Regions from separate parts of the Paenibacillus litoralis genome, predicted to be linked through region 1. Evidence: a T-box and tRNA genes for the amino acid it is inferred to sense, from the RefSeq annotation. Region 1 holds a T-box; the other regions hold tRNA genes.

Region 1 (7,934 bases):
TTCTCGATGACCTGCAGCGCCTCCGGCTGCTCGACGGCGCTTACTACGGCTACACCCGGCTTGATAATGCCGGCTTTCTCCATAGCCACCTGCTCGAGCGTATCGCCCAGGATATCCATATGGTCATGGCCGATATTCGTAATGACCGAGACGACCGGCGACACGATATTCGTTACGTCGAGTCTTCCGCCAAGGCCGGTCTCCCATACGACATAGTCGGGATACGTGACGCGCGCAAAATACAGGATGGCCATCGCCGTGCAAATCTCGAACATCGTCGGCTGCCCTTGCTCGCCCTCGGCCATTTCGTCGCAGAGCGGCTTCAGCTGGTTCGCCAGCGCAAGCACCTGCTCTTCTTCGATATCCTGCTCGTTATACCGGAGCCGGTTCGTGAATTTCTCGATGTACGGCGACGTGAATGTGCCTACGTCATATCCGCTTTTGACAAGCGCTTTGGTCAGGAAGGCGCAGGTCGAGCCTTTGCCGTTCGTCCCGGCTACATGAATAAACTTCAGGCGTCTTTCCGGATGGCCCAGCTTCTCCATCAGCAGCTGCATCCGGCCGAGGCCCGGTCTGATGCCGAGCTTCGGCGCCCGTTCGGTTATCCACTGCACGGCTTCCTGGTAGCTCTGAAAACTGTTCATAGTTTCACACCTTTTTAGAGGTAGTTCAAAAAGTCAACTTATGATCACGAAGTTGATCGAGAAGCGTAGTCTCAAGCAACCTTCCCGGTACCGATAAGCCGACTTTTTGAACACGCATTTTTAGGGTCGTTCAAATCGTCCCCCTAATGACTTGGCGAGCGGCGATTTGCGGTTTTCTATCCTCATTCTGCTTATGGCAGGAAGCCGCGCGGACTATATATCGCCGCTGCGGCTTCCTTCCGGCATAGCAGTGTCTATTAACCTTTGAGCTCCGCGATGCGTGCGATCACCTTGTCGCGCTTGTCGGAGTAGTCGGCAAGCTTCGCCTTCTCGTCCTCGATCTTCTTGGCCGGCGCCTTCGATACGAAGTTCTCGTTGGCGAGCATTTTCTCGATGCGCTCGACTTCGCCGTGCAGCGTCTGAAGCTCTTTCTCGAGCCGCGCCACTTCCTGACCGATGTCGATCAATCCGGCAAGCGGGAAATACAGCTCGGCGCCGGTAACGACGGCGCTCATCGCCTTGTCCGGCGGCTGCAGCGCGCTGTCGATCTCGAGCAGCGAGGTTCCGCAGAAACGCTTCACGTACTCTTCGTTGCTTTGCAGAATGGCCAGCGTGTCGGCGTTAGCCGGCTTGATCAGCAGCTCGACCTTCTTGCTCATCGGCACGTTCACTTCGGCGCGAATGTTGCGCACTGCACGGATCGCGTCCATCAACAGCTCCATTTCGCGTACCGCTTGCTCCGCTTCGAACCGCTCCTCGTAGACCGGCCAGGAGGACAGCACGATCGTTTCGCCCTCATGCGGCAAATGCTGCCAAATTTCCTCCGTAATGAACGGCATGAACGGATGCAGCAGCCGCATCGTCCGGTCAAGCACGTAAGCGATGACCGCTTGCGCGTTCTTTTTGGCTTCCGCGTCGGTTCCATAGAACGAAAGCTTGCTGAACTCGATATACCAGTCGCAAAGATCGTCCCAGATGAAGTTGTACAAGAGACGTCCGGTTTCCCCGAATTCGTAGCTGTCGATCAGGCGCGTAACGTCTTTCACCGTCTCGTTCAGCCTGTGAAGAATCCAGCGATCGGCCGTCGACAAGCCGCCTTGACCGTCCGTTTGCGCCGCTTTCTCCAGCGTTGCCGTCACATCCGCAGCCGTAACGCCTTCCAGATTCATCAGGGCGAACCGCGAGGCGTTCCATATTTTGTTCGCAAAGTTGCGAGCCTGCTCGACGCGCTCGAACCGGTAGCGGAGATCTTGCCCCGGCGTGCTGCTCGTCGAAAGCATATACCGCATCGCATCGGCTCCGTATTGATCGATTACTTCAAGCGGATCGACGCCGTTGCCGAGCGACTTGGACATTTTGCGTCCTTCGGCATCGCGAACGAGCCCGTGCATCAGCACGTCCTTGAACGGAACTTGATCCGTAAACTCGAGTCCCGTAAAAATCATTCTGGCTACCCAGAAATAAATGATGTCATAGCCCGTAACGAGCAGGTTCGTCGGATAAAACCGTTGCAGGTCCTCCGTTTGCTCCGGCCAGCCAAGCGTCGAGAACGGCCAGAGCGCCGAGCTGAACCACGTATCGAGCACGTCGTTGTCCTGCTTCAGCTTCGAACCGCCGCATGCCGTACAGGACGTAACTTCCTCATGGGCAACATGCGTTTCGCCGCAGTCCTCGCAATACCAAGCCGGTATGCGGTGTCCCCACCAAAGCTGGCGGGAAATACACCAGTCGCGCACGTTTTCGATCCATTGCAAATATATTTTCTCGAAACGGTCCGGGACGAAATTGACGCCATTGCCGGACTTCTGCGCCTCGATGGCCCGCTCGGCGAGCGGCTTCATCTTGACGAACCACTGCGTCGACAAATACGGTTCGACAACCGCTCCGCTCCGCTCGCTGTGGCCGACCTGATGCACATGGTCCTCGATTTTGACAAGGACGCCAAGCTCTTTCATATCGGCTACGATCTGCTTCCGGCATACGAAGCGGTCCATGCCTTGATATTTGCCCGCGTTCGCATTCATCGTGCCGCTTTCGTCCATCACGAGCACCTGCGGCAGATCGTGGCGCTTGCCTACCTCGAAGTCGTTCGGGTCATGCGCCGGCGTAATCTTGACCGCGCCGCTGCCGAACTCCTTCTCCACGTATTCGTCCGCAATGATCGGAATTTCGCGGCCGATAATCGGCAGCACGATCATTTTGCCGATCATGTCCTTGTAGCGGTCGTCCTCCGGATGAACCGCTACGGCCGTATCGCCGAGCATCGTCTCCGGACGCGTCGTCGCCACCGTAATATGACCGGTGCCGTCAGCCAGCGGATATTGCAGATGGTACAGATTGCCCTGTACCTCTTTGTATTCGACCTCGATATCGGAAAGCGCCGTGCGTGCGGCCGGATCCCAGTTGATAATGTAATTGCCGCGGTAAATGAGCCCTTTCCGGTAAAGCTTGACGAACACTTCGCGAACCGCGCTCGAAAGTCCTTCGTCCAGCGTAAACCGCTCGCGGGAATAGTCGAGCGAGAAGCCCATTTTCCCCCACTGATCGCGGATCGTGCTCGCGTAATGCTCCTTCCACTCCCATACCTTCTCGAGAAACTTTTCGCGTCCGAGATCGTGGCGGGTAACGCCTTCCTCGCGGAGCTTCTGCTCCACCTTCGTTTGAGTCGCGATCCCCGCGTGGTCGGAGCCCGGAAGCCAGAGCGCGTCATAGCCCTGCATCCGTTTCGTGCGGACCATAATATCCTGCAGCGTAAAGTCGAGCGCGTGCCCGATATGCAGCATCCCGGTTACGTTCGGCGGCGGAATGACGATCGTGTAGGTCTCCGCGTCCTTGCGGCCGCCGGCAGCGAAATAGTTGCCCTTCAGCCAATATTCATACCATTTTTGCTCCGATGCCTTCGGATCGTACGTCGTCGGCATCGACAATGTTTTCGTTTCCTGCGCTTCGGTCATTGTCGCAATCCCCCTCAAATATTCCCCAAAAAGTGACGTAATGCTTTACAGCTGATTCCGGGTACTTTTCGGGGAGCCCCAAAAGATTTCCCCCAAAAAATAACGTGTTCCTTCGCACCGATCCCGGGTACTCATCGGGGAGCCCCGTTCCCCAAAGATGCCGGAAAAATCAAAAAACCTTTCGCCGCAAAGGACGAAAGGTTGAACTTCCGTGGTACCACCTTCATTTCGCGAACCGTTGCCGGACGCGACACTCAAGCACATAACGGCTGCTACCGGCGGATCGGGAACGTAACGGTTATGCACTCCAAAACAGCTCCTGTTCGAAACTCCATTGGCGAGCGCTAACGTACTTTCCATCCGCAACTCCCGGGCGACCTTCGGCGTAACCTTCCTGCGAAACCTCTCAGCGCTACCGGCTTCGCTCTCTGACAGGGGCTTATGCTTACTCTTCCCATTCGACGTTTTTCTGGCATTTTATTCAGTTATCTTTCCATATGATACCCGTAATCCGGCATAGAGTCAACGTTATGACATAAAATGTGCATTACCAGCATAGCCCAAACCCCCGCCCGCTTATACATGCCTGCAGCCCTCATTTTACTTCTCCCGGCGTAATCCCCCAATATTTGCGAAATACTTTAATGAAATAGCTGACGTCGCGGTAACCGGACAGCTTGGCCGCGTCCACCACCTTCATGCCGTCAGCCAGTCCCTTCATCGACAGCTTCATTTTGCGCTCCAGCACGTAGTCCGAGAACGCTTGACCGACTTGCTGCTTGAAGAGCCGGGATAAATAAGAGGAATTGATATACAGCTTATCCGCAACGCTCTGCAGCGAAATGTCTTGATCCAGATTCGCATCGACGAATGCCAGCATTCCTTTCACCGCATCATGGCAATGCATCGCATTGCGGCGGTTAACATGCTCGGCGATCCGGTTGACGGCCCCATGCAGCCAGCGGACGATATGCTCTCGCGTGGCCAGCTTCTCCGGCTGGCGCAAGCTGTCCGCGTATTCGCCGAGAGCTTCGCTAACGGGCCATCCCTGCCCTTGAACAGTACGGACAAGCAAGCTTGAGAAATAGAGAACATGCTCGAACGCTTCGTCGACCGAGCCTGCCGTGCCGATTCCGCGCACGACCAGCTCATCGATCGCTTGGTTAGCCAGTTCGGCGTTGCCCGCTTCGAGCGCGTGCATGAACCGCTTCTCGAGCATCGCATCTTGCGGAATGCTGTTCGACGGCCCCGGATCGTCCCGGAACGGAATCACGATGTCGTGTCCGTAGAGCACCCTCCCGCGAAGCGCGCGGCAAGCTTGCTCGTACGAACGGGAGATGTTCTCGGCTTCCGTTACCGGCATGCCGATGCCGGCGCTTGCGGTTACTTTCAATATTTCTTTGACGCAGCCGAGGAGCCGCGAGGCATGCTGTTGGACTTCGGCCATGAAGACATCCGGATCCATGTCCTCCAGATTTTCATACAGCAGCACCGTTCTCCCCTCCAAATCGGGAAAAACGATGCAGCCGTCATCCTGCGAATGATACTCTTCGGCCAGTTTCTTCAGCGTAAACTGCAGCAGCGCCGTGTCTTTGGCCGTAAACGACGTGCCCATATCCGGCAGCGGATCGGGATCGACGGCAACGACGGCAAACCCTTTTGCCTCAGCCAGCTCGATCCCCAGCTCGCGGCTTTTGCGACTGATCTCCAAGCTGTCGTATTTGCTTGATACCAGACTTTGATAGAAAAGCTCGCGCAACCGCGGCAAATGCTCCTCCCAGCGGCTCTGCAGCTCCGCTTGGTTATAATACTGCGCTCTTTCCTCGCGAAGCCGGTCGCGCGCTTCGAGCACGACCTCCAGCAGCTCCTCTTCGCCGGCGGGCTTGAGCAAATATTTGACGACGCCGAGCTCGATCGCTTCCTGCGCGTAACGGAAATCGTCATGTCCGCTCAAAATGATCAGCTTCGTCTGGGGCTGCCTGCCAGCGATATAACGTGCCACAGTCAATCCGTCCGCCTCCGGCATCTGGATATCGAGCATGGCGATGTCCGGCCGCGTTTGCTCGAACAAGCGGATCGCCTCTTTCCCGTTCTCCGCAACGGCGATCACCTCAATGCCGTGCTCTTCCCAAGGGATATGAGTCGCGATGTTCGTACGCAATCGGATTTCATCCTCCGCTATCAACAAGTTCATCGTCGCGCCCTCCTATCGGAATCCGTATCGTAATCGTGGTCCCTTCATCCTCCCGGCTGTCGATCTCCATCTCCGCCCGGCTTCCGTAATGCAGCTTCAATCTCGCTTTCACGTTCCACAAGCCGTAGGAAGTTTTCACCGCGCTTTTCGCTTCCGAAACGGCAAGCAGCGTGTCCGCGTCAAGCGACCTTAGCTGCTCCCTTAGCTGCTCCAATCGCTCAGGCGACATCCCTTTACCGTTATCCCGCACTCCCATAACAAGCGAACCGTCGCTTATCCCGCATGTCACAGTAAGCAGGCCGTCGCCTTGCTTTTTCTCGAGTCCGTGCAGAATCGCATTCTCCACCAGCGGTTGAAGCAGAAGCTTCAATACCGGCATATCCCGGCATTCCGCCTCAATTTCGAATCGGATCTCAAATATATCCATATAACGCAGCTGCTGGACGCGTAAATAATATTGCAAATGCTCGACCGTCTCCGAGACGGTAAGCATCTCTCTTCCTTTGCTGAGGCTAAGCCGAAAAAATTTGGACAAATTGAACACCATATCGCTTATTTCATGCGCCGCATAATTTTTGGCCGTCCAGTAAATCGCATCGAGCGTATTGTACAAAAAATGCGGATTGATCTGCGATTGTAAAAAATGCAGCTCCGTTTGCACGCGCATCAGCTGCTGTTCGTAAATATTTTTGATTAAATGCTTCTGCTCCCTCGCCATCTCGTTAAAGGAGCGCGTTAAAAATCCGAATTCGTCGTTGCGGCCTTCCGCGAGCTTCGCGTTCAAATTGCCTAACCGGATTTGCTTCATGCCGTGGGCGAGCGCGGACAAAGGCGCCGCAATACCCCGATATACGACCCATGAAATGATAAGCGCAAGCAAGACGCTGACAACGATAATCCAATACATGAGCATGCGCAGCTTATCCGTCTGCGTATATATAGCGGCTTTCGGCCGCTCCAGCTCAAGCGTCCAGCCCGTTCTCGCCCCCTTGACCGTTGCCGAAATGTAGGGGACGCCATCCACCGACACGCTGCCGACGCCGGGCTGTTCGCCCGAAGCCATCGCCGTCATCGTTTGAGGATCGGCTGACGTAACGACCAGCCTGCCTTCCTGATCGTACAGATGCGCCCTGTCGCCTTCCATTTGCAGCAGGTTTTTAACGAGCGAGAGCAGCTCGTTTTTTTTGACAGCCATGATCAGCACGTTATTGTTGGCGTTGCCGAACATGTTCATGCCCCTGACCAAGTAAGCGTCATTGCCGCTGAATAGCGTATCGTCCGGCGTAAAGCCCGCTTCTTCCTTCGACAAATAGAAAATCTGGTCCTTCCTGTTCTCAAGCGCCTGCCGGTACCAGGTTTGCTCCCGGTACAGCGGATTCGTCTTCGCGCCTATTTTGGACGATACCAGTAAGCCTGACGCGCCATGAAAAATATCGACATGCGAGACGAACGAATTGATCCCGTTGACGTTCGAAATTTGCGCAAGCACCTTTTGAAAATCAAGGAGCGAGGAGTTCGTCAGTTCGCTGCCTTCATAGAGCAAGTTTTGATTCAAACCCGGATCCGTCGAGAACAAAATCGAGAGCTCACCGATCCCGTTAACAGTCTGATCGATATAGGCCATCGCCGTCTGCATCGCGCTGTTCATTTGCTCGTTGACCTGCTTCTCCAATATCGTCCGCGATTTATACATCCCGTATAAGCTTATGGCAACGAGCGGCACCAGAATAAGCAGAAAATAACTGGTTAACCGGAATTGCGTCGATTGGAAAAACAATCCTTTCATTTTGCGCAGCCATCCCGCCATAGGTTCAACCCCCAGCATACCTAGCTTCAAGTAGAGGTTGTTCAAAAAGTCCCTCTCCTCCGCGATATCCATCCTTCCCGGTACCGGTAAGCCGACTTTTGGAACACTCCTTACTTGAGCGTATTCTGCCCGGAAAGCCGTTTTCCTGCTTGCGGGCGCTGCAGTCGTTGCGAGCGGATAACGTTTAGCCTTTTACGGCGCCGATCAGCATCCCTTTAATGAAATATTTTTGCAGAAACGGATAGACGGCGAGCACCGGCAATATCGCGACGACGACCGTCGCCATTTTGACCGTCTCGGGCGGCAGCGCGTTAAGCTCGGCCGCATTGACGATC
Region 2 (7,934 bases), 2.3 Mb from region 1:
CTTTTATAAAGTGATCGTTTGGGGCTCCCCGGAAAGTACTCGGAATAAGCTTCGAAGGATAACGTCACTTTGTGGGGAATTTGGGGCCATAGCTCAGCTGGGAGAGCGCCTGCCTTGCAAGCAGGAGGTCAGCGGTTCGATCCCGCTTGGCTCCACCAAACAGACTCCAGAAAATGGTTAAAAAAACCACTTGCAAAGAGTCGAAGAGATGTGTTACATTAGATCTCGCCGCTTTTGAGGCGGTAAGAGATAATGAACGTTTGTTCCTTGAAAACTAGATAGCGAAGCAATGCAAAACATCCTTAGTTTTTTGTAGCGATCTCGAGAGAGATCATTGGTTAAGCTACTAAGAGCACACGGAGGATGCCTAGGCGCTAGGAGCCGATGAAGGACGTGGCGAACAACGAAATGCCTCGGGGAGCCGTAAGCAGGCGTCGATCCGGGGATGTCCGAATGGGGGAACCCGCACGTGGTAATGCGCGTGTACTCATCACTGAATACATAGGTGATGTAGAGGCATACCCAGGGAACTGAAACATCTAAGTACCTGGAGGAAAAGAAAACAATAGTGATTCCGTCAGTAGCGGCGAGCGAACGCGGATTAGCCCAAACCAAGGAGCTTGCTCCTTGGGGTTGTGGGACGTCAACATGGGAAAAGTTCGTTAGGTGAAGCGGTCTGGAAAGGCTCGCCATAGCAGGTAACAGCCCTGTAGCTCAAAACGAACGTATCCCTAGACGGATCCCGAGTAGTGCGGGGCACGTGAAACCCCGTATGAATCCGGCAGGACCATCTGCCAAGGCTAAATACTCCCTAGCGACCGATAGCGAAGCAGTACCGTGAGGGAAAGGTGAAAAGAACCGCGGGAGCGGAGTGAAATAGAACCTGAAACCGTGTGCTTACAAGAAGTCAGAGCCCGTTAATGGGTGATGGCGTGCCTTTTGTAGAATGAACCGGCGAGTTACGTTCACGTGCAAGGTTAAGCTGAAGAGGCGGAGCCGCAGCGAAAGCGAGTCTGAATAGGGCGAATGAGTGCGTGGTCGTAGACCCGAAACCGTGTGATCTACCCCTGTCCAGGGTGAAGGTGCGGTAACACGCACTGGAGGCCCGAACCCACGAATGTTGAAAAATTCGGGGATGAGGTGGGGGTAGCGGAGAAATTCCAATCGAACTCGGAGATAGCTGGTTCTCCCCGAAATAGCTTTAGGGCTAGCCTCGGAATGAGAGTAGTGGAGGTAAAGCACTGATTGGGTGCGGGGCCCGCCAAGGGTTACCAAGTCCAGTCAAACTCTGAATGCCACATACTTCTGTCCGGGAGTCAGACAGTGAGTGCTAAGATCCATTGTCAAGAGGGAAACAGCCCAGACCATCAGCTAAGGTCCCCAAGTGTGTGTTAAGTGGGAAAGGATGTGGAGTTGCAAAGACAACCAGGATGTTGGCTTAGAAGCAGCCACCATTTAAAGAGTGCGTAATAGCTCACTGGTCGAGTGACTCTGCGCCGAAAATGTAACGGGGCTAAACACGCCACCGAAGCTATGGCTACAGCAGCAATGTTGTTGGGTAGGGGAGCGTTGTGTATAGGTTGAAGGTCGATCGTAAGGACGGCTGGACAGTACACAAGTGAGAATGCCGGTATGAGTAACGAAAAGACAAGTGAGAATCTTGTCCGCCGAAAGCCTAAGGGTTCCTGAGGAAGGCTCGTCCGCTCAGGGTAAGTCGGGACCTAAGGCGAGGCCGAAAGGCGTAGTCGAAGGACAACAGGTTGATATTCCTGTACCACCGTAGCCGTTTGAACGACGGGGTGACGCAGAAGGGCAAGGACGCAGACGGATGGAAGTGTCTGTCCAAGCAGTGAGGCTGATGTGTAGGCAAATCCGCACATCGTGAAGGCTGGGCTGTGATGGGGAGGGAAATTTCGAAAGTACCGAAGGTCTTGTACTCATGCTGCCAAGAAAAGCCTCTAGTGAGGCGAAGGTGCCCGTACCGCAAACCGACACAGGTAGGCGAGCAGAGCATGCTAAGGCGCGCGGAAGAACTCTCGTTAAGGAACTCGGCAAAATGACCCCGTAACTTCGGGAGAAGGGGTGCCTCGGTAGGGTGAATAGCCCGAGGGGGCCGCAGTGAAAAGGCCCAAGCGACTGTTTAGCAAAAACACAGGTCTGTGCGAAGCCGCAAGGCGAAGTATACGGGCTGACGCCTGCCCGGTGCTGGAAGGTTAAGGGGAGCGGTTAGGGGTAACCCGAAGCTGTGAACCGAAGCCCCAGTAAACGGCGGCCGTAACTATAACGGTCCTAAGGTAGCGAAATTCCTTGTCAGGTAAATTCTGACCCGCACGAATGGCGTAACGACTTGGGCGCTGTCTCAACGAGAGATCCGGTGAAATTTTAATACCTGTGAAGATGCAGGTTACCCGCGACAAGACGGAAAGACCCCATGGAGCTTTACTGCAGCTTGATATTGGACTTGGGTACGATCTGTACAGGATAGGTGGGAGCCTTGGAAGCATGAGCGCCAGCTTGTGTGGAGGCGACGTTGGGATACCACCCTGATCGTATCTAGGTTCTAACCTACTCCCGTGATCCGGGAGAGGGACCGTGTCAGGCGGGCAGTTTGACTGGGGCGGTCGCCTCCTAAAGCGTAACGGAGGCGCCCCAAGGTTCCCTCAGAATGGTTGGAAATCATTCGAAGAGTGCAAAGGCATAAGGGAGCTTGACTGCGAGACAGACAAGTCGAGCAGGGACGAAAGTCGGGCTTAGTGATCCGGTGGTACCGAATGGAAGGGCCATCGCTCAACGGATAAAAGCTACCCTGGGGATAACAGGCTTATCTCCCCCAAGAGTCCACATCGACGGGGAGGTTTGGCACCTCGATGTCGGCTCATCGCATCCTGGGGCTGAAGTAGGTCCCAAGGGTTGGGCTGTTCGCCCATTAAAGCGGTACGCGAGCTGGGTTCAGAACGTCGTGAGACAGTTCGGTCCCTATCTGTCGCGGGCGCAGGAAATTTGAGAGGAGCTGTCCTTAGTACGAGAGGACCGGGATGGACGTACCGCTGGTGTACCAGTTGTTCCGCCAGGAGCATCGCTGGGTAGCCAAGTACGGACGGGATAAGCGCTGAAAGCATCTAAGCGTGAAGCCCCCCTCAAGATGAGATTTCCCAGTATGTAAGACCCCTTGAAGACGACGAGGTAGATAGGTTCGAGGTGGAAGTGCAGCAATGCATGCAGCTGACGAATACTAATCGGTCGAGGGCTTATCCAACATCTTTACATCGACAGGTGTAAGGACTACAAAAGGAACAAGGATGAATGCAGAACTTCGCATCTAGTTTTCAGGGAGTAAACCCCCTGTATATGGGCAACATGTTTGGTGACGATGGCGGAGGGGAACCACGCGTACCCATCCCGAACACGACCGTTAAGCCCTCCAGCGCCGATTGTACTTGATCCGCAGGGATCTGGGAGAGTAGGACGTTGCCAAGCAAACGCAATAGTAGGACTGGCTCTTGCTATTGCGACAATATTCCCTGATAGCTCAGTTGGTAGAGCACTCGACTGTTAATCGAGTTGTCACAGGTTCGAGTCCTGTTCGGGGAGCCATATGCTTCCATAGCTCAGTAGGTAGAGTGCATCCATGGTAAGGATGAGGTCACCGGTTCGATTCCGGTTGGAAGCTCCAGCAATTCCGGCCCGTTGGTCAAGGGGTTAAGACACCTCCCTTTCACGGAGGTAACAGGGGTTCGAATCCCCTACGGGTCACCATTTTTTAAGGGCGCTTAGCTCAGCTGGGAGAGCATCTGCCTTACAAGCAGAGGGTCGGCGGTTCGATCCCGTCAGCGCCCACCATAATTTAAATAGGTACGAGCCGTTGTAGCTCAACTGGTAGAGCAACTGACTTGTAATCAGTAGGTTGGGGGTTCAAGTCCTCTCGACGGCACCATGTTCTATTGGGGATTAGCCAAGCGGTAAGGCAACGGACTTTGACTCCGTCATGCCCAGGTTCAAATCCTGGATCCTCAGCCATTTTATGAGGCATTAGCTCAGTTGGTAGAGCACCTGACTTTTAATCAGGGTGTCGTAGGTTCGAGTCCTACATGCCTCACCAGTTTTATGCGCGTATGGCGGAATTGGCAGACGCACCAGACTTAGGATCTGGCGGGCGACCGTGGGGGTTCAAGTCCCTCTACGCGCACCATACATAAACGTAAGCCTTCATGAAGCAAATGCGGATTGAAGGCTTTTTTGTTTGGTTTCAATACTTAATCCTTTTGTCGATAATACTTTTCCATGGATTAACGCTATATCTTATATGCCAACCGCCATTCAACTGGAGACGTAAGCTCTTGGGTGGTGGATTTTGTCATGTACGGAATAGTGAAAGTTTGAAGGAGTGTCGAGGGGCTGTCTGATGTACACAACAGGCGAGACCGTAGCGTACGAAGGCTGCTATTTACTTATTACAGCGGTAGAACTCTCTGTATAAGGGTAGAATGAGCTTACAGTGGTTATGGAGGCATTCTGCGCCGTTACAGGCCCTCCATAACGCCGTAGTACGAGACTGCTCTCTATATGGGAGCTAAAATATAAGCGGGGTGGAATGTCGTCTTTGATCAAGCTCACAATACAGACGAACAAAGGCAGCTTCTATAGAAGGGATGTGATCGTTTTCCGGTGAGTGGTGTTAGTTGAAGATGTATAACCGTTAGAACATGTCCATGCATTTTCAGGTAATGGGTGAAGAGAAGAACGCGGAACACGATTGCGAAGTAAAAACATTTTCAGAGATCAAAACGCTAAACGAGGATCCCAGGAAGGGGCGACTGCTTAGCTCGCCATAGCGGCAATAGCGGCCCTCCAGGCGCTCTCATCCGCTAAGAGGCTGCTTTCCCCTGCTGTTTAGCACTCGATGTGGTAAATGGGCCTTTTGCTGCCCTAATAAGCTGCAGGCTATTGATTCTTTTGTGTGTAATGTACGTAAGCTGATAACGCTTTACGTCGACATAGGTAATAGGAGTAAGGCCCTTCTGTTAAGCAAGGGATCCTAAGCAGCCAGGTTAGCAGGTATTAAGGCTCTACACGCTCCTTGCGAGCTATCCGGATGAAGGATGATGTCGAAGGCTTCCGTCGGTGAGCAGAGGAATGAGGCTTGTACTTAGATCGTTTCGCAGATTAGCTGGGGCTCGGTATGTGCTTCCCCGATTTTTAGAGTCGATTGAGCACTTAGACTTCGTATTACCCCTCCCTAGTCAATCGTGATTTATTAGTAAAATCGCAAGCAGAACAAGGCCTGAACGCCTGTAAATCTGGCATTTATAATTTTTTTTTAATTTTTTTAGAAAAACAGTTGCAATTCATTTTAATATTTGTTATATTATTTCTTGTCGCCGCTGAGGCAAGCATAAGAAACGAACTTCGAAAGAAGCAATGACAACTGCATCAAATCAGCGTCGAGTCAATGAAAAGCTTCACCACCAACATGCGGACGTGGCTCAGCGGTAGAGCATCGCCTTGCCAAGGCGAGGGTCGCGGGTTCGATTCCCGTCGTCCGCTCCATAAATAATTTTGCTTCGGCAAAGTTTACAACTTCATGAATTGCGCCCTTAGCTCAGCTGGATAGAGCGTTTGACTACGAATCAAAAGGTCGGGAGTTCGAATCTCTCAGGGCGCGCCATTCATTTTCGGGACGTAGCTCAGCTTGGTAGAGCACCTGGTTTGGGACCAGGGGGTCGCATGTTCAAATCGTGTCGTCCCGACCATATTTTTAAGCGGGTGTAGTTCAATGGTAGAACTCCAGCCTTCCAAGCTGGTAGCGTGGGTTCGATTCCCATCACCCGCTCCATAAGAGCAAATAACGAAGCCTTCTGCATAGAAGGCTTTTTTTGTTGTTTTCATAAGTTGTTTAGAAAAAAATGATTGCCCAAAAAGTTTTAGCAATGCGCTACGCAAAAGCGATAATTGTGATAAAATAAAGGAATGTGACAAAATGGTTAAATCATCAGGATGAGGCTTACCAGACAGAAAGGATAGGTACTTATGTCAGAAGCTAGAAGCTCCTTGTCGAACGATTCGTCGAAGCAGTTGCTGCGCCGCGACGTTCGCTTTCTCACGAGCATTTTGGGGGAAGTGCTGGTTCATCAAGGCGGTACTGAATTACTGGATATCGTTGAGCAAATCAGGGAAATGAGCAAGTCGATGCGGGCTCAATTTACGCCGGAGCTATACGATCGCTTTAAGAGTACGATCGGATCGCTTGCCCCGGATAAGCGTAAGAAAGTCATTCGCGCATTCGCCATCTTCTTTCAACTTGTCAATATTGCCGAACAAAACCATAGGATTCGTCGTAAACGCGACTACGAGAGAACGGCAGGCGAATCGATCCAGCCGGGGTCGATCGAGAGCGTTGTGAAGGAGCTCAGCCTGAAAGGGACCGGAGCCGACGAAGTGAACGATATCCTGCAAAAAATTTCGCTTGAGCTGGTCATGACGGCGCATCCTACGGAAGCAACCCGCCGTGCGGTGCTCGACATTCATCAGCGTATCGCGCGCGAAGTGCTGGAGCTCGACAATCCGATGCTGACGAACCGGGAGAGGGATCAGCTTCGCGAAACGCTGCTAGGCGAAGTGCTGACGCTGTGGCAAACCGACGAGCTGCGGGAACGCAAGCCAACCGTTATCGACGAAGTCAAAAACGGCATGTATTATTTCGACGAGACGTTGTTCGAGGTACTTCCGGAAGTATACGGAGAGCTGGAGCGCTGCTTGAATAAATATTATCCAGACGCCTCGTGGCATGTGCCGTCTTTCCTTCGTTTCGGTTCATGGATCGGCGGAGACCGCGACGGCAATCCTTCGGTTACTTCCCGAGTTACTTGGGAAACGCTTGGCATGCACCGCGCGCTCGCGCTTCGGAAATACGATGACGCTCTCCGCGGTTTAATGGCTCACCTCAGCTTCAGCAACAGCATCGCTGCGGTTTCGGGCGAGCTGTACGATTCGATCAAGCGGGATAGCGAACGGCTCGAATTGAAACCGGAGGAGCTCTGGCGCAATGACCGGGAAACGTACCGCATCAAAATCAAATACATGCTGGAAAAGCTTCGCAATATCGGTCAACCGCAGCCTCAACCGGCGAAACAAGACCGCTACAACAGCTCCAAAGAACTGCTCGAGGATTTGCAAATCATCGACCGCAGCCTGAGAGGTCATTACGCGGACTATATAAGCGACAAATATGTCCGTAAGCTGATTCGTCAAGTCGAGCTGTTCGGCTTCCATATGGCCGCTCTGGACGTCAGACAGCACAGCAAAGAGCATGAAAATGCGATGACCGAAATTTTGCAGAAGATGGGCGTTTCGGATAACTACGCGGAGCTTTCCGAACAGGAGAAGACCGCGCTGCTTACATCCGTGCTCAACGATCCGCGTCCGATTACTTCGCAATATTTGGAGTATACCGAGTCGACCGAAGAATGCTTGAACGTATACCGGACGATCCGCAAAGCGCAAGAAGAGTTCGGGCGCGGCTGTATCAACAGTTATTTGATCAGCATGACCCAGGACTCCAGCGACCTGCTTGAAGTGATGGTATTCAGCAAGGAAGTCGGCTTGTACCGCCGCGAACGCAGCGGGCAAGTGATCTGTACGCTGCAGCCTGTTCCGTTGTTCGAGACGATCGACGACTTGCATGCCGCTCCGGATATTATGCGCACTTTGTTCGCGATCCCCGCATACCGCGACAGCTTGAAAGGGCTGAGCGAACTGCAGGAAATCATGCTCGGCTATTCGGACAGCAACAAGGACGGCGGCGTGCTTACCGCGAACTGGGAGCTGCGTGTAGCGCTCAAGTGCATCACGGAGGCGGCTAACGAATTCGGCGTGAAGCTGAAGTTTTTCCACGGGCGCGGCGGAGCGCTCGGACGCGGCGGAATGCCGCTCAACCG
Region 3 (7,934 bases), 2.9 Mb from region 1:
ATGGCTACAGCAGCAATGTTGTTGGGTAGGGGAGCGTTGTGTATAGGTTGAAGGTCGATCGTAAGGACGGCTGGACAGTACACAAGTGAGAATGCCGGTATGAGTAACGAAAAGACAAGTGAGAATCTTGTCCGCCGAAAGCCTAAGGGTTCCTGAGGAAGGCTCGTCCGCTCAGGGTAAGTCGGGACCTAAGGCGAGGCCGAAAGGCGTAGTCGAAGGACAACAGGTTGATATTCCTGTACCACCGTAGCCGTTTGAACGACGGGGTGACGCAGAAGGGCAAGGACGCAGACGGATGGAAGTGTCTGTCCAAGCAGTGAGGCTGATGTGTAGGCAAATCCGCACATCGTGAAGGCTGGGCTGTGATGGGGAGGGAAATTTCGAAAGTACCGAAGGTCTTGTACTCATGCTGCCAAGAAAAGCCTCTAGTGAGGCGAAGGTGCCCGTACCGCAAACCGACACAGGTAGGCGAGCAGAGCATGCTAAGGCGCGCGGAAGAACTCTCGTTAAGGAACTCGGCAAAATGACCCCGTAACTTCGGGAGAAGGGGTGCCTCGGTAGGGTGAATAGCCCGAGGGGGCCGCAGTGAAAAGGCCCAAGCGACTGTTTAGCAAAAACACAGGTCTGTGCGAAGCCGCAAGGCGAAGTATACGGGCTGACGCCTGCCCGGTGCTGGAAGGTTAAGGGGAGCGGTTAGGGGTAACCCGAAGCTGTGAACCGAAGCCCCAGTAAACGGCGGCCGTAACTATAACGGTCCTAAGGTAGCGAAATTCCTTGTCAGGTAAATTCTGACCCGCACGAATGGCGTAACGACTTGGGCGCTGTCTCAACGAGAGATCCGGTGAAATTTTAATACCTGTGAAGATGCAGGTTACCCGCGACAAGACGGAAAGACCCCATGGAGCTTTACTGCAGCTTGATATTGGACTTGGGTACGATCTGTACAGGATAGGTGGGAGCCTTTGAAGCATGAGCGCCAGCTTGTGTGGAGGCGACGTTGGGATACCACCCTGATCGTATCTAGGTTCTAACCTACTCCCGTGATCCGGGAGAGGGACCGTGTCAGGCGGGCAGTTTGACTGGGGCGGTCGCCTCCTAAAGCGTAACGGAGGCGCCCCAAGGTTCCCTCAGAATGGTTGGAAATCATTCGAAGAGTGCAAAGGCATAAGGGAGCTTGACTGCGAGACAGACAAGTCGAGCAGGGACGAAAGTCGGGCTTAGTGATCCGGTGGTACCGAATGGAAGGGCCATCGCTCAACGGATAAAAGCTACCCTGGGGATAACAGGCTTATCTCCCCCAAGAGTCCACATCGACGGGGAGGTTTGGCACCTCGATGTCGGCTCATCGCATCCTGGGGCTGAAGTAGGTCCCAAGGGTTGGGCTGTTCGCCCATTAAAGCGGTACGCGAGCTGGGTTCAGAACGTCGTGAGACAGTTCGGTCCCTATCTGTCGCGGGCGCAGGAAATTTGAGAGGAGCTGTCCTTAGTACGAGAGGACCGGGATGGACGTACCGCTGGTGTACCAGTTGTTCCGCCAGGAGCATCGCTGGGTAGCCAAGTACGGACGGGATAAGCGCTGAAAGCATCTAAGCGTGAAGCCCCCCTCAAGATGAGATTTCCCAGTATGTAAGACCCCTTGAAGACGACGAGGTAGATAGGTTCGAGGTGGAAGTGCAGCAATGCATGCAGCTGACGAATACTAATCGGTCGAGGGCTTATCCAACATCTTTACATCGACAGGTGTAAGGACTACGAAAGGAACAAGGATGAATGCAGAACTTCGCATCTAGTTTTCAGGGAGTAAACCTATGCTTGAATGTGACTAGTGCACGGTAGAGCGTAGCAAGACCGCATTTGGCGATGCGGACAACCCTGTTGATAAACACGTTAACAATGAGCTTGGAGAGATACCCAAGAGGCTCAAGGGGACCCTCTGCTAAGGGGTTAGACTGCGTAAGTGGTGCGAGGGTTCGAATCCCTCTCTCTCCGCCATCTTTACTGAATGTGGCGGCGTAGCTCAGCTGGCTAGAGCGTACGGTTCATACCCGTAAGGTCGGGGGTTCGATCCCCTCTGCCGCTACCATTTTTCTTTTCAACATCCGGATTTATTCTCGTTAACACGGGCGCTTAGCTCAGCTGGGAGAGCATCTGCCTTACAAGCAGAGGGTCGGCGGTTCGATCCCGTCAGCGCCCACCATCTTTACTTGATATACAATATGCCGTTGTAGCTCAACTGGTAGAGCAACTGACTTGTAATCAGTAGGTTGGGGGTTCAAGTCCTCTCGACGGCACCAGTAACAACCTCATATGGAGCTGTGGTGTAGAGGCCTAACATGCCTGCCTGTCACGCAGGAGACCGCGGGTTCGAATCCCGTCAGCTCCGCCATTTTCTTTTTTTTGCTTGTTAATGTATTTACGGCTCGGTAGCTCAGTCGGTAGAGCAGAGGACTGAAAATCCTCGTGTCGGCGGTTCGATTCCGTCCCGAGCCACCATTTACCTTTTGATTTTCCTCATAAGGACTAGGTTCTTAGAGAAACTAAGGTAAGTTATCTTGGAGGATTAGTGAAGTGGCTAAACACGGCAGACTGTAAATCTGCTCTCTTCGAGTTCGGTGGTTCGAATCCATCATCCTCCACCATTTCCATGAGGCATTAGCTCAGTTGGTAGAGCACCTGACTTTTAATCAGGGTGTCGTAGGTTCGAGTCCTACATGCCTCACCAGTTTTTAGACATAACCGAGCCCTTGAGGGCTCTTTTTTTATTATATCTAGCGAAGCGGTGTTACAAGTGTAATGTAAAAGAGCCCTCCTTGAAATCCAAGGAGGGCTTTTTGTCGTTATTTGGCGGCTGTGGTCAGCTCCATTCGTTTGGCTTTGCTTTTGATGAAGTCGGCCGTTCGGGCTGCCAGCGCCATAACGGTATTCGTCGGATTGGCTCCGCCTGAAGTGACGAAAACGCTGGCGTCGCATATATACAGATTCGGAATGTCATGCGACTGGCAGTATGCGTTCACGACGGATTCTTGAGGATCGGAGCCCATCCGGCATCCTCCCATCAGATGGCCGGTATCTTCGGTGACGTATTCCACTTTACCTTCTGCAGCACGCAGAATGGAACTCATCATCTCCACGGCATGCGTTATCAGCTTACGGTCGTTATCCCCATAACTGAAGGTTACCTTGGCGCGAGGCAAGCCATTGGCATCTTTGTCTTCCGCCAATGCGACACGGTTTGCGGCTTGGGGCAGCACCTCGCCTACCATAGTGACCCTTCCGTAAAAGTTGTAGTCGAGTGCGGTTTCCCGAAGCCGTTTCCCCCATACCGGCGTACCTGTCATAAGGGATATGCCCTGTGCAAACCCGACAGGTCGGGCTCCGTGCGCATGAAGCGTGTAGCCGCGAACAAACCCTCTGGCGTTGTCCGTTTCATAAAACTGCTGGGTACTGGCAAGCACGGGTGTTCCTTTATAAATACGAATTTCTTCTTCGAACTTGGCGTACACGTCATTGCTGCTATGGGGCATGATGGCTTTGCCTACCCATCCGCTGCCGTTGGCGAGCCCGTCCGGAAACTGAGCGTTGGCGGAGTGAAGCAGGAGACGAGGATTCTCGATGACGAAAGCCGATAAAATGACGATTTTGGCGCGCTGTTCATAGGTCGTTCCGTCGTGCACGAAGGTTACCCCTTTGGCAAGACCGTCTTTGCCCGTCAATATTTGCGTAACCGTGCAGTCAGGCAGCACTTCCGCTCCGGCCCGGATAGCCTTTGGGATATGAACGATCAAGGTGCTGAATTTTGCGTTCGGCATGCAGCCTTGATTGCAAAAACCTCTGTTGATGCATGGCGGCCGATCCTCGAAGGGGGCGGATAAGATCGCGAGCGGCGTTACGGCGGTCTCAATCTGCAGCTTGCTGCATCCGTTCTGGAACATGTAAGCATTCGGGCTGAGCGGATCCCGTTCGGGGTAAGGATAAGGACCGCGGAATGGACCCCAGGGGAAATGCCGGGGGCCGGATATGGCCAGCTCTTTTTCAATTTTATCGTAATAGGGCTCCAAGTCGCGGTAACGGATCGGCCAGTCTTCGGCAACCCCGTCATAGGTACGAACGGCGAAATCGGATTCGTGAAAACGAAGAAATACGCCTGTAAAATGAACGGTTCCACCGCCGATGCCGCGGCCGGAATTGTTGTGACCGAGAGTAAGCGGGTCAGTACCGTCGACGATCCGCGTATCCTGCCAAGAGAGGCTTTTCATCGAAAGCTCGGCGCTGGCGAACTCTTTTTGCGGATCGCGCATCGGACCGGCATCCAGTACGACGACACGCATACCGGCTTCGCTCAGTTCCTTAGCGATTACCCCGCCGGCTGCACCGGCTCCTACGATAACGGCGTCGACTTCCTCGTTCGCGTATTTGCGGTTTAACAAACGGACTCCCGCCTTTCGTTCAAAATGGACGTATGTGCATTCATTTCATTCTGACCGCTTCCCAAGGATCGGTTTGTCCGATTGCGGTTCGAACGTACCCCCTCGGGTAGGCCGGACCGCCATAGCCGATTTCCGACCATATTTGTGGATGCGAATAATAGGCCTCGACCGTCAACGACAGCAGTTTAAGAAAAAGCGCCTTCGGCGGCACGCTCCAAAACGTACCCGTTTCCGTCCCGCCTTCGCTCCAGTCCGCCATGTACTGCAGTTGGACGTTTTCCTCCAGGGCATAAAAGTGATTCGCGTAGGTTGCTAGCGTGTAATCTTCGATCGACTTCAAGCCAAGACGGACAAGCGATCTCTCGTCCGGTACGCCGGCTTTGCGCTGGCCTTCGCCAATGGAGCGAAACAAGGTGTCGTCAATATGATCGATCACATTCTGTATGATGTCGCCACGCGTATCGTCGACAAGCAGCGTACAGATCGAGCGAAGCAGCTCGGCTTCTTCCAGAGTAAGAAACGGATGTTCGCTTTCCCGCAGGAGACGGCTTGAAACGATCGTTTGCGTATGCGAATCCCAGTTCGGTTTCTCCTTCATGACGTCGTAATCCATGTAGTGCGTCGATTGGGCCATCCTCATCACCCCCAGTAGACGGCCGCAAGCCCAAGCGCGCCGATAGCGGAGAACAGCAGCGGCAGTATGACAGGCGGGCCGATGAGAAAATTCCGCGGCGCCCAGCCCCCTACGCGCACTCCGACACCGTGGAAATGATAATAAAACCCGACGGCTCCGGCTCCGATCGCTATCCACATAAGCAGAGCGAATAAGGTGAGCAGCCATTCGCTTTTGGATAAGGCGAGCAGAAGTCCGGCTATCGTGAAAATAGGGGAAGCGACGACCGGGGCCCACATCGCTTTATGGTGGAAGTTTTGCCGGTAATGCGACATGGTGACCTGAACGCCTATCATGAGATAGGCGGCCGCAACGAACAAAACGAGGAACCGCTCTATGGTCCAGCCATTCCAATTCATGGATATCCTGCCTTTCTATTGGGAAGGGTAGACTTTCCTGCACCCATTATCCCCTTTCTTGCCGGAAACCATCCGCCGGAACCGTACGCTGCTGCGGGCAACCATAATTTTCATATTTATTTGCATGATCTTGGAGAGAACGGGGGAATCTAGTCATGGTTTGGACGAGAAAACCAAGCGACATACCATCTAAACGATTATGGAGGGAATCAAGCGTTTCTATGAAGAAATGGAGAAAAAGCCATGCGGTTTGCGCAACCGCTGCACTGGCGCTCGCGTCAGGGTTGTTTGGGCATGACCAAACGGCTCGTGCGGCTGCAGAACCGCAGCATGCGTCAACGGCGGGAGTAGGCAAAGCAGCGAATGCTTCGTTAAACCAAAGGCAGGGAGCGCATGCGGAAAGCTACATTTTGGACGCTTATGAGACGCTTCAATATGAATTGCCGAAGCGGCCGGATAGTCCGGAAGCGATAAACAAACTCGCCGTGCAGACGATAGAGGAGCTTGAGGCCGGAGATATCGTGTATTTCGGCATTGGCGCGCAAGTAGAAGGAAGAGGCATCTATATCGGCAACGGTCAATACGTATGCGATGCCGACAACCGGCAGGAACGTACCGTCCGAAGCGTGAGCGGAGAGCTAAAGTCGCAGTTTCTCGGAGGAAGGCGTATTTTATCCGAACAGGACCGTCTACGAATCCAACTTATTCTCGATGCCAGCAAATACATAGGAACGCCATACGTTTTCGGAGCGGCTTACGGGCAAACCGGGACCTTCGACTGTTCCTCCTTTACGAAGACGGTGTATCACCAGAACGGCATCGCCCTGCCGCGCGTTTCGAGGGATCAAGCGAAGCTTGGTACTCGCGTAAATAAGAGCGAACTGAAGGCAGGCGATCTTGTCTTTTTTGCGGATAAACAGCCGAAAGGGCGGATCGGCCATGTAGGCATTTATGCCGGTGACGGAATGATGATTCATACGTACCAGAACAAGGGCGTAACCTATTCGAGCATTCAAAACAACTGGTGGGCCAATCATTACGTGACGGCGCGCCGCATTATCGACTAGTCCCGCCTAGCTGCGGGCAACCCGGAAACCCTTGGGCCGTTATTGAAACGGCTTAGGGGTTTCTTTCGTAATGCAGAGGGGGTATCATAATACGTACAGGCAGTCGAATATGCTGATGTATAGGGATGCTCGAAATGGAGCCGGTCACGCCGTTTTGGCAAACCTTGGAGGTATCGCTTATGGAATGGGAACGGATTAGAGGTCAACTGGGGGCCATTTTACAAGCGCCGGTACAGGTTGGCAAAATGCCGCAGCAAGAGTGGAGCCGCTTAGCGCAAGAACAAACGGCCGGGAACAAACCGGGGGCAAGCGTTACCGATCGCGGGCAGCTGTCGTTCATGCTGGAAGCCGCGGGAAGGGAGGTAAGCGTGCTTACCGTCGAGGAGGTGCTGCTGACTTCTGCGGAAAGGCAGCTCGTGGAACTGATGATCGAGACTTGCCGCCTGCACGAAAAGCCGAGAATGACCGCTGCCGGCGAGGATGAGCGGAGAGCGAATCTCGTCAAGGACTGGTTTTATCGCCAGCTTGAGCTTGCCGATCCGTACGGGGAGATGCCAGATTCGCTGGCCGCCCAATTGTCGATGTACTCCACGAAAATTCCGCTGCTTCTTTACGGCGATTACTCGGATAACCGGAACGCGCAGTATCAGGATTTAAAAAAACTGCTCGATTCGTTCTTCGACGCCGAAATCGTACTTATCCCGCTTATGGATAAAGAGTGGCTGATTCTCGGCTCCGAGCAGCTGCTTGCGGAAAGCAGCGAGGACAGGGATGACGGGGGCGAAAGCCTCGAAGAATCGCTTGCATCGATCTGCTCGGGGTTATATGAAATGCTTTCCAGCGAGTGGGTCGGCGAATGTCATTTGTCCGTCCATTTTCCGATCATACCAGCCAAGTCTCTGATGGGGACGATTCTCCAAATGCGCGAAACGATGGCGCTCGGAAGAACCTACGAGCTGGGCAGCAGCATCCATTTGCCGTGGAAGCTGCACTTGGAGAAGCTGCTGATCGCGGTGCCGGAGACCGAGAAGCAGCGGTTTGTGGAACGGGTGCTGAAGCATGTGGACCATATGCTCGATTCCGAGACGCAATCGACGCTGGAGCAGTTTTTTGCGCTCGATTGCAACGTCAGCGAGACGGCCAAAAAGCTGTATATTCACCGTAATACGCTGTTATACCGGCTCGATAAGTTCAAACAGGAGACCGGTCTTGACGTTCGAAACTTTACGGATGCGGTTTTAGTCAAGGTAGCGATGCTTTTGTATAAAGTGACGAAAAGGAAGTAAATTTTTTGTACAGATTGTGCATAGCCATTTGGGCGTCGGTCAGTTAAGATAAGGGTATACTTTTTGATAAACGATATGTGGGAGGAATAGACATGGCAGGCGTACGCTTACACCATATTGTG

The links. A T-box is a leader RNA that pairs with one kind of tRNA and senses whether it is charged. The one in region 1 lies ahead of ACKGJP_RS25980 (valine--tRNA ligase), so its partner is inferred to be a tRNA-Val.
Region 2: it has a tRNA-Val gene. The T-box ahead of ACKGJP_RS25980 (valine--tRNA ligase) is inferred to sense a tRNA for this amino acid. The anticodon was not compared.
Region 3: it has a tRNA-Val gene. The T-box ahead of ACKGJP_RS25980 (valine--tRNA ligase) is inferred to sense a tRNA for this amino acid. The anticodon was not compared.

The regions. Positions count from the first base shown of each region.
Region 1 covers NZ_CP176395.1:6,127,939-6,135,872, forward strand. The annotation lists gene ACKGJP_RS25975 (bifunctional folylpolyglutamate synthase/dihydrofolate synthase) at 1-644, opposite strand, end outside; gene ACKGJP_RS25980 (valine--tRNA ligase) at 902-3,598, opposite strand; T-box leader at 3,785-4,069, opposite strand; gene ACKGJP_RS25985 (response regulator) at 4,194-5,792, opposite strand; gene ACKGJP_RS25990 (sensor histidine kinase) at 5,767-7,644, opposite strand; gene ACKGJP_RS25995 (carbohydrate ABC transporter permease) at 7,784-7,934, opposite strand, start outside.
Region 2 covers NZ_CP176395.1:8,396,539-8,404,472, reverse strand. The annotation lists tRNA gene ACKGJP_RS35320 (tRNA-Ala) at 83-158, shown strand; rRNA gene ACKGJP_RS35315 (23S ribosomal RNA) at 337-3,256, shown strand; rRNA gene rrf (5S ribosomal RNA) at 3,361-3,477, shown strand; tRNA gene ACKGJP_RS35305 (tRNA-Asn) at 3,519-3,594, shown strand; tRNA gene ACKGJP_RS35300 (tRNA-Thr) at 3,598-3,673, shown strand; tRNA gene ACKGJP_RS35295 (tRNA-Glu) at 3,682-3,756, shown strand; tRNA gene ACKGJP_RS35290 (tRNA-Val) at 3,765-3,840, shown strand; tRNA gene ACKGJP_RS35285 (tRNA-Thr) at 3,859-3,934, shown strand; tRNA gene ACKGJP_RS35280 (tRNA-Gln) at 3,943-4,017, shown strand; tRNA gene ACKGJP_RS35275 (tRNA-Lys) at 4,024-4,099, shown strand; tRNA gene ACKGJP_RS35270 (tRNA-Leu) at 4,107-4,189, shown strand; tRNA gene ACKGJP_RS35265 (tRNA-Gly) at 5,473-5,547, shown strand; tRNA gene ACKGJP_RS35260 (tRNA-Arg) at 5,589-5,665, shown strand; tRNA gene ACKGJP_RS35255 (tRNA-Pro) at 5,674-5,750, shown strand; tRNA gene ACKGJP_RS35250 (tRNA-Gly) at 5,760-5,833, shown strand; gene ppc (phosphoenolpyruvate carboxylase) at 6,028-7,934, shown strand, end outside.
Region 3 covers NZ_CP176395.1:322,195-330,128, forward strand. The annotation lists rRNA gene ACKGJP_RS01385 (23S ribosomal RNA) at 1-1,723, shown strand, start outside; tRNA gene ACKGJP_RS01390 (tRNA-Ser) at 1,902-1,992, shown strand; tRNA gene ACKGJP_RS01395 (tRNA-Met) at 2,007-2,083, shown strand; tRNA gene ACKGJP_RS01400 (tRNA-Val) at 2,122-2,197, shown strand; tRNA gene ACKGJP_RS01405 (tRNA-Thr) at 2,219-2,294, shown strand; tRNA gene ACKGJP_RS01410 (tRNA-Asp) at 2,310-2,386, shown strand; tRNA gene ACKGJP_RS01415 (tRNA-Phe) at 2,418-2,493, shown strand; tRNA gene ACKGJP_RS01420 (tRNA-Tyr) at 2,555-2,639, shown strand; tRNA gene ACKGJP_RS01425 (tRNA-Lys) at 2,647-2,722, shown strand; gene ACKGJP_RS01430 (GMC family oxidoreductase) at 2,838-4,427, opposite strand; gene ACKGJP_RS01435 (gluconate 2-dehydrogenase subunit 3 family protein) at 4,468-5,061, opposite strand; gene ACKGJP_RS01440 (hypothetical protein) at 5,067-5,459, opposite strand; gene ACKGJP_RS01445 (NlpC/P60 family protein) at 5,681-6,526, shown strand; gene ACKGJP_RS01450 (PucR family transcriptional regulator) at 6,706-7,812, shown strand; gene ACKGJP_RS01455 (ABC transporter ATP-binding protein) at 7,905-7,934, shown strand, end outside.